2 regions of the Arthrobacter phoenicis genome follow, and region 2 is predicted to be linked to the other one. Evidence: predicted binding sites of a transcription regulator. Region 2 holds the regulator's gene; the other holds the start of a gene.
What was found. Region 2 encodes LexA, which represses DNA repair genes until DNA is damaged. Its sites were predicted from a motif close to TCGAACANNTGTTCGA; they were not measured.
Positions count from the first base shown of each region.

Region 1: a site for LexA is predicted at 1,329-1,344, ahead of ABC337_RS16240 (DUF6504 family protein). Genes of this name have one in related genera too.

Region 1 covers NZ_JBDFMK010000001.1:3,418,255-3,421,455, forward strand. Annotated here, with positions in the region: gene ABC337_RS16220 (SOS response-associated peptidase) at 1-83, shown strand, start outside; gene ABC337_RS16225 (VOC family protein) at 97-519, opposite strand; gene ABC337_RS16230 (chorismate mutase) at 534-860, shown strand; gene ABC337_RS16235 (hypothetical protein) at 861-1,247, opposite strand; gene ABC337_RS16240 (DUF6504 family protein) at 1,459-1,788, shown strand; gene ABC337_RS16245 (DNA polymerase III subunit alpha) at 1,785-3,201, shown strand, end outside.
Region 2 covers NZ_JBDFMK010000001.1:371,173-374,373, reverse strand. Annotated here, with positions in the region: gene ABC337_RS01705 (ATP-dependent DNA helicase) at 1-1,237, shown strand, start outside; gene lexA (transcriptional repressor LexA) at 1,367-2,116, opposite strand; gene ABC337_RS01695 (LysM peptidoglycan-binding domain-containing protein) at 2,732-3,037, shown strand; gene ABC337_RS01690 (histidinol-phosphate transaminase) at 3,156-3,201, shown strand, end outside.

The DNA of each region.
Region 1 (3,201 bases), 3.0 Mb from region 2:
GGATCGACGCCGTCGGCACCGCCGTCGGGAACGTCCGCAACGACTCCCCGGAACTGATCGAACCGGTCGGCAGCCTGTTCTAGGCCTGTTGCGGGGTTAGACCGTGACCCGGCCGGCCGCGTCGACAGTCCAGGTCGGGTTGAACGCGACCTCCCAGCGGAAGCCGTCCGGGTCCGCGAAGTAGCCGGTGTAGCCGCCCCATGGCTGGGTTTTGGCAGCCGCGACGATCGTGGCCCCGGCTGCCGCCGCCTCGCCCAGCACCCTGTCGACCGCGTCGGCGCTGTGCACGTTGTGGCTCAGGGTGATCGGAGGGATGCCGGCGGGGGAGTCCGTCCCGGCTTCGGCCCGCATCTGGCCCGCTTCCCAGAGCGAGAGGATGAGCCCTTGGTTGATCTGCAGGAAGAGCACTTCACCGGGGACTTCGCGGTGGACGGGCCAGCCCAGGCCCGTCACATAGAACCGGCGGGAGGCTTCCACGCTGCGGACGCCAAGGGAGATGAAGTCGACTCGTGGTTGCATCGTTCGATACTGTCATGCAGATGTCGACAAATCACGCAGAGGATAAAGCAGCCCAGGCCGATAAGGACCAGCTCGCCGCCGTGCGGGTGGCCGTGGACGAGGTTGACGAGCAGATCGTCGCGCTGATCGGACGCCGGGAGCGATTGATCCGGATTGCCGGGACGCTCAAGGCCGACAGTGCCGAAGTCCGCGCCCCGGGCAGGGTAGAGCGCGTTCTGGAACACGTGAAGGCAACGGCCGAACGCAACGACATCGACACGGACATCGTCGGAGAGACCTACAAGGCCATGATCGATGCCTTCATCCGCCTGGAGCTCGAGGTCTACAAGGCCGGCAGCTAGCTACAGGGATTCCTCCACCGGGACGTTGGCCTGGTAGTCCCGCCCGTCACAGTCGCTGTAGGCCGTCATCAGGTGCCCCTTGGGCAGGCCCAGTACCGTGCTAAGCGGGAAGTTACCCGTGATGGTGTTCCCGGAATGCTGAACGCCCTTGATGTCGAAGTTCTCCTCCGTGCCGTCATGGCTGAAGCAGAAGAAGGACACGGCCTCGCCATTGAGGAATTCGATCTCCAGCCGCCGTTGATGTGAATGATCCGGCGTCGCCGCGACAAGCCCCACCACGTAGGCGCCCGAGGCCGGAATATTGCCGTCTATATCGAAGGTCGCCACCAACGTTGAATCCTTGGCGGCGATGCTGACGTGCTTCAGGAGTGCGTTGTGCGAGCTCATAGGCCAATCCTGCCCCCGGACGTTGGCTCCGTCCACCCCTGATCTAGGTTTTGTCCCGGCCCCGTCGTAGACTTGTTCTATTCGAAGATATGTTCGAATAATTCACGAGGAAACCCGTCTGGCCTCCCGCCCGTGGCACCTGCACCTTCCGGCGCACCTGCCCGGCGGCCGTCCAGCCCGTTCGTCAACAACACTGCGCCCGGGAGGCATCATGGGGATGTTCAGCGAATCCGTGGAGGTGGCCTGCACCCCGGAAGGCCGGCCCGAGTCCCTTGTCTGGGCGGGACGCAGCTATGAGCTGTGCGCCGAGCCGGTGCGCTGGTTCGAACGGCGTGAGTGGTGGGCCGAAGAGCAGCGCGCACCGCTGGGCAGCGGCCCCGGCCTGGTGGACTCGGAGATCTGGCGGCTCGAGGTCCGGGACGCCTCGGCCCCGGACCAAAGCCTCACCCTCGACCTCAGCCGCCACCTGCGCAGCGGGCGCTGGCGTCTGCTGAGGCTCCACGACGCCCTGGCCGGGCAGCGGAGGCCCGCGTCGGCATGAGCTTCACCCACCTGCACGTCTCCACCGCCTTCAGCGCCCACTATGGCGTGTCCTGGCCGGAGGAACTGGCCGCGGCGGCCGCAGCCGACGGGGCGACGGCGCTCGCCTGCACCGACCGGGACGGCCTCTACGGCAGCATCAAGCACCTCAAGGCCTGCATGGCCGCGGGGCTTGATCCCATCGTGGGGGTGGACCTGGCGGTCTTTGCCGACGACGGCGACCTCCGCACCCAGGTGGGCGGCCGCGTCGTCGTCTTGGCCCACGGGGGAAACGCCGGGGCCGGGTACCGCGCCCTGTGCCGGCTGATCTCCGACGCCCACGCCCGCACAACGGGCCGGGCCGGCGGTACGGTCCCCGCCGCCGTGACCCGGGCCGAGCTGGCGTCACGGGCGCTGGACCCGCAGACGCTCGAACCGGTGCTGACGGTCCTGCTCGGACCGGACTCCGACGTCGGCCGCTCCATGGGCGGGCGGCGTTACCTGCGGCCGCGCACCCTGTTCAAGCAATGGCTCGATGCCATGCCGGCGGGAACAGTCACCGCCGAGGTGGTCTCCCAGCTGAGCGCCCCGGGGGAGCACCTCAGTACCGCCCACGCCGTACGGATGCTCAAGCTGGCCGCCGAACACGGCGTTCCCGCAGTGCTCAGCAACGCCGTGCGCTATGTCGCCGAGGACGGTGCCGCCACGGCGGACGTGCTGGACTCCGCCCGGACCCTGAAATCGCTGCCCGAACTGGCCGGAGAGCCCCTGCTCCAACCCAACGGACAGGCCTGGCTCAAAAGCGCCGCGCAGATGCTGGAGCTGGGCAAGGAAATCATCCACGCCGCGGGATTCGGCGCGGCCGACCTCAAGAGCCTGCTGGCCCATACCGAGGCGCTCGCGGACCGCTGCCGGATGGACCCGACCGCAGACATGGGCTGGAAGCAGCCGGTGGTTCCGGAGGCGGCCGTGATCGGGATCGAGGGGGACCCGCTGGCCGAGCTGGCGGCCCGCTGCGAGGCCGGCATCACCCGCCGGTTCCCGGGCCTCTCCGGCAACCGCGCCGGGGAGCTGCGGGCCAGGCTGGAGCACGAGCTGAGGATCATCGACAGCCTGGGGTTCGCCTCCTACTTCCTCACCGTGGCCGAGGTGTCCCGGATGATCACGGACATGGGCGTGCGCGCCGCGGCCCGCGGCTCCGGGGCCTCCAGCCTGGTCAACTACCTCATCGGCGTCAGCCAGGTGAACCCGCTGCAGCACGACCTGATCTTCGAACGGTTCCTCTCCCGGGACCGGGCCACGCTGCCGGACATCGACATCGACGTCGAAAGCGCCGAACGGCACAACGTCTACCGGAAGATCTTCGACCGGTTCGGCGCCGAGCGGGTGACCCTGATGAGCATGCAGAACGGGTACCGCGCCCGGGGCGCCGTGC
Region 2 (3,201 bases):
CGTCTCCGGCCAGCTCTCCGTGGCCATGGTCCACGCCGCCGCCTCGGGCGCCCGCAAGCACACCGGCATCACCGTGGACGCGCTGAACAACGCCGCCGCGAACCTTGAGCTCGCCGTTGCGGGGGTGCCCGGCGGACTGATGCCCAATGGCCTGAACAGCGAACAGCTCGACTGCGTGGACCAGCTCCGGGACGCCTGCCGTGCGGCGCTCTCCGACTCCAAGGGAGACGGCTCCACCACGGCCGACGGCGGCCGGCAGCTGGCGCGCTCCCGGCTGATGGTGATCCTGGAGCTCTGCGAACGCCTGCTCGCGGCCCGCGAGAACCGCGAGGTGGTGTGGTTCTCGCGGCAGAGCACCTTCGACCCGCAGCAGGGCTACTCGCAGCCGGATGATTCGGCGCCCGTGCTGATCAACATCGCCCCGCTCAGCGTGGCCGGGCGGCTGCGGGAGGGCCTGTTCGCGGACCACACCGTGGTGCTGACCTCGGCCACCCTCGCCATCGGCTCGGCCTTCGAACCGGCCGCGGGGGGCCTGGGCCTGGTGGGCCCCGGCGCCCCGAGCTGGACCGGCGTCGACGTCGGGTCGCCGTTCGAATACCCCAAACAGGGCATCCTCTACGTCGCCAAGCACCTGCCCAAACCGGGCCGGGGGACCGCGCCCGAGGCCCTGGACGAGCTCGAGAAGCTGATCCGCGCCTCCGGCGGCGGCGCGCTCTGCCTCTTCTCCTCCCGGCGCGCCGCGGAGGAGGCCGCCGACGCGCTCCGGCCGCGGCTGGGCCTGAGCATCCTCTGCCAGGGCGAATCCACCATGACCGCGCTGGTCAAGCAGTTCGCGGACGAACCGGACACCTGCCTCTTCGGCACCATGTCCCTGTGGCAGGGCGTTGACGTGCCCGGCAACTCCTGCCGGCTGGTGGTGATCGACCGGATCCCGTTCCCGCGGCCGGACGATCCGCTGATGACGGCCCGCTCCCGGGCCGTGGCGCAGGCCGGGGGCAATGGCTTCATGAGCGTCTCGGCCACGCACGCGGCGATCCGGCTGGCGCAGGGCGCGGGCCGGCTGATCCGTTCGACGTCGGACCGCGGCGTGGTGGCGGTGCTGGACTCACGGCTGTCCACCGAGCGTTACGGCGGCTTCCTCCGGGCCGCGCTGCCGCCGTTCTGGGCCACCACGGACCCGGCGGTGGCCGTGGCGTCGCTGGAGCGGCTCGCGAAAGAGGCCGCGCAGGGGTCGTAGGCCCCCGGGGCAGGGACGTTTTGGCGGGGGTTGGCGGCGCTCACGCCTCGGCGTTCGGCCGGGGCGTGGGGCCTCAGGTCCGGGCGTTCAGCGCGTTCAGCCGGTCCCTGGCCGGCGGCGTTGCCCGCGCTACAGGGAGCGGAGGACCGAGACGACCTTGCCCATGATGACGGCGTGGTCGCCCAGGATCGGTTCGTACTGGGTGTTCTGCGGCAGCAGCCAGGTGTGGCCGTCGCGCTGCCGGAACGTCTTGACTGTGGCTTCGTCATCGAGGAGGGCGGCCACGATGTCGCCATTGACGGCGTCGTTCTGCCGGCGAACCACCACCCAGTCCCCGTCGCAGATCGCGGCGTCGATCATGGAATCGCCCGCGACCTTGAGCATGAACAGCTCACCGTGGCCCACGAGCTGGCGCGGCAGGGGGAGGACGTCCTCCACCACCTGGTCGGCCAGGATCGGGCCACCGGCGGCGATCCGGCCCACAAACGGGACCATCGCCGTGTCCGTGGCGCTGGCCAGTTCCGACACCGCGAGTCCGCCGACGGCCTTCAGCCCGCGGGGCTGTTCGACGCCGGAAATCGGGGTGGACCCCTCGTCCAGGGTCAGCGGCATCAGGACTTCCATGGCGCGGGGACGCTTGGGGTCCCGGCGCAGGTAGCCCAGCTTCTCCAGCTGGGAGAGCTGGTGGGTCACACTGGAGAGGCTGGCCAGCCCCACCGTGTCCCCGATCTCGCGCATTGACGGCGGATAGCCGTTGTCCGTCACGGACCGCTGGATGGTTTCGAGGATCTTCTTCTGACGGACGGTGAGGCTCTTGGGCGCCCGGGCAGGCTGGGCGCCGCGCCGGGTTGCCCTCCCGCCGGTGGCTTGTGCTGCCATGGTCGCCGTGCCTTCCGTTCGTGGTGCGGATCCGTGGCCAGCGGACCGAGTGAAGCGGCCCGATTGCTGCGAATCCTAAAAATGTCAGTGCCTGCCGTTTGACTGCTCTTGATCACCGCTGGCGGGTGTTCGACAGGTTTCAGACTGCAGGTGCGGAGTGCGGGTCCCTCGAGGGACCGGTTCCGTGCTTCAAAAATAGGTCAGCCGTCGGTGTTTTTCAAACATTTGTTCTAGCGAGTCTCGACAGAGTTCGTTCATAGGTGCTAAAAAGAGAACAGCAAGATTCGAAGATGTGTTCGAAGATTGCGAGTGGAGAACCACGGCCGGTTTCGGCTTTGTGTTCGAAGCGAATGATGGTTCAGCCGGTTGGCGGCAGGTACGAGGAGTACGCCGGGCGGCAACGACAAGTCCAGGAGGGCTCAGTTCATGTCAGCAAGAAGCGCTTTCGCCGGTTCGCAGTTTTCCGACGCCGGAAGGCCGGCACTGTATCTCGTGCCGGATACTGCCACGGCCTTCTCCGGGGCGGTGGCTCCGTTCGCTGCCCCGGCCGACGCTTACGCGACCGCCGGGAGCGCGTCAGCTGTACGCCGGGCCCACTCTTCGGCCCAGGCTCCCTTGCGGCTGACCCGGCGGGGACGCTTCGTCTTCTTCGGACTGCCCCTGATCCTGCTCGCGGCCCTGCTGCTGTCCCTGGCCGGCTTCCTGACCGCCCCGGCGAAGGCCGCCGACTCCCCGGCATCGCTGGCGACCACCCCGACGGTCACCGTGACCGTGCAGCCTGGGGAGTCCCTGTGGACCATCGCCGGCACCGTCGACCCGAAACGGGATCCGCGGGACGTGGTCGCCGAGATCGTGCAGCTGAACAACCTCGACGCCGCACCGGTCCTGCCCGGCCAGCAGCTCTTCGTTCCGACCCCCTGAGCTGAATCCCCCGGGACGGAGCGTCCGCCGACCTCGCGATGGCCATTCGCCGGCCGCGGGATGGGCCATCGTTGGTCACGGTTTCGGGCCAGACAGTCCTCTCACTTAAACTGGGGACGTGACTGACCAGCTTGAGCGACTCAACCGACTTCCCCTCCGGACCA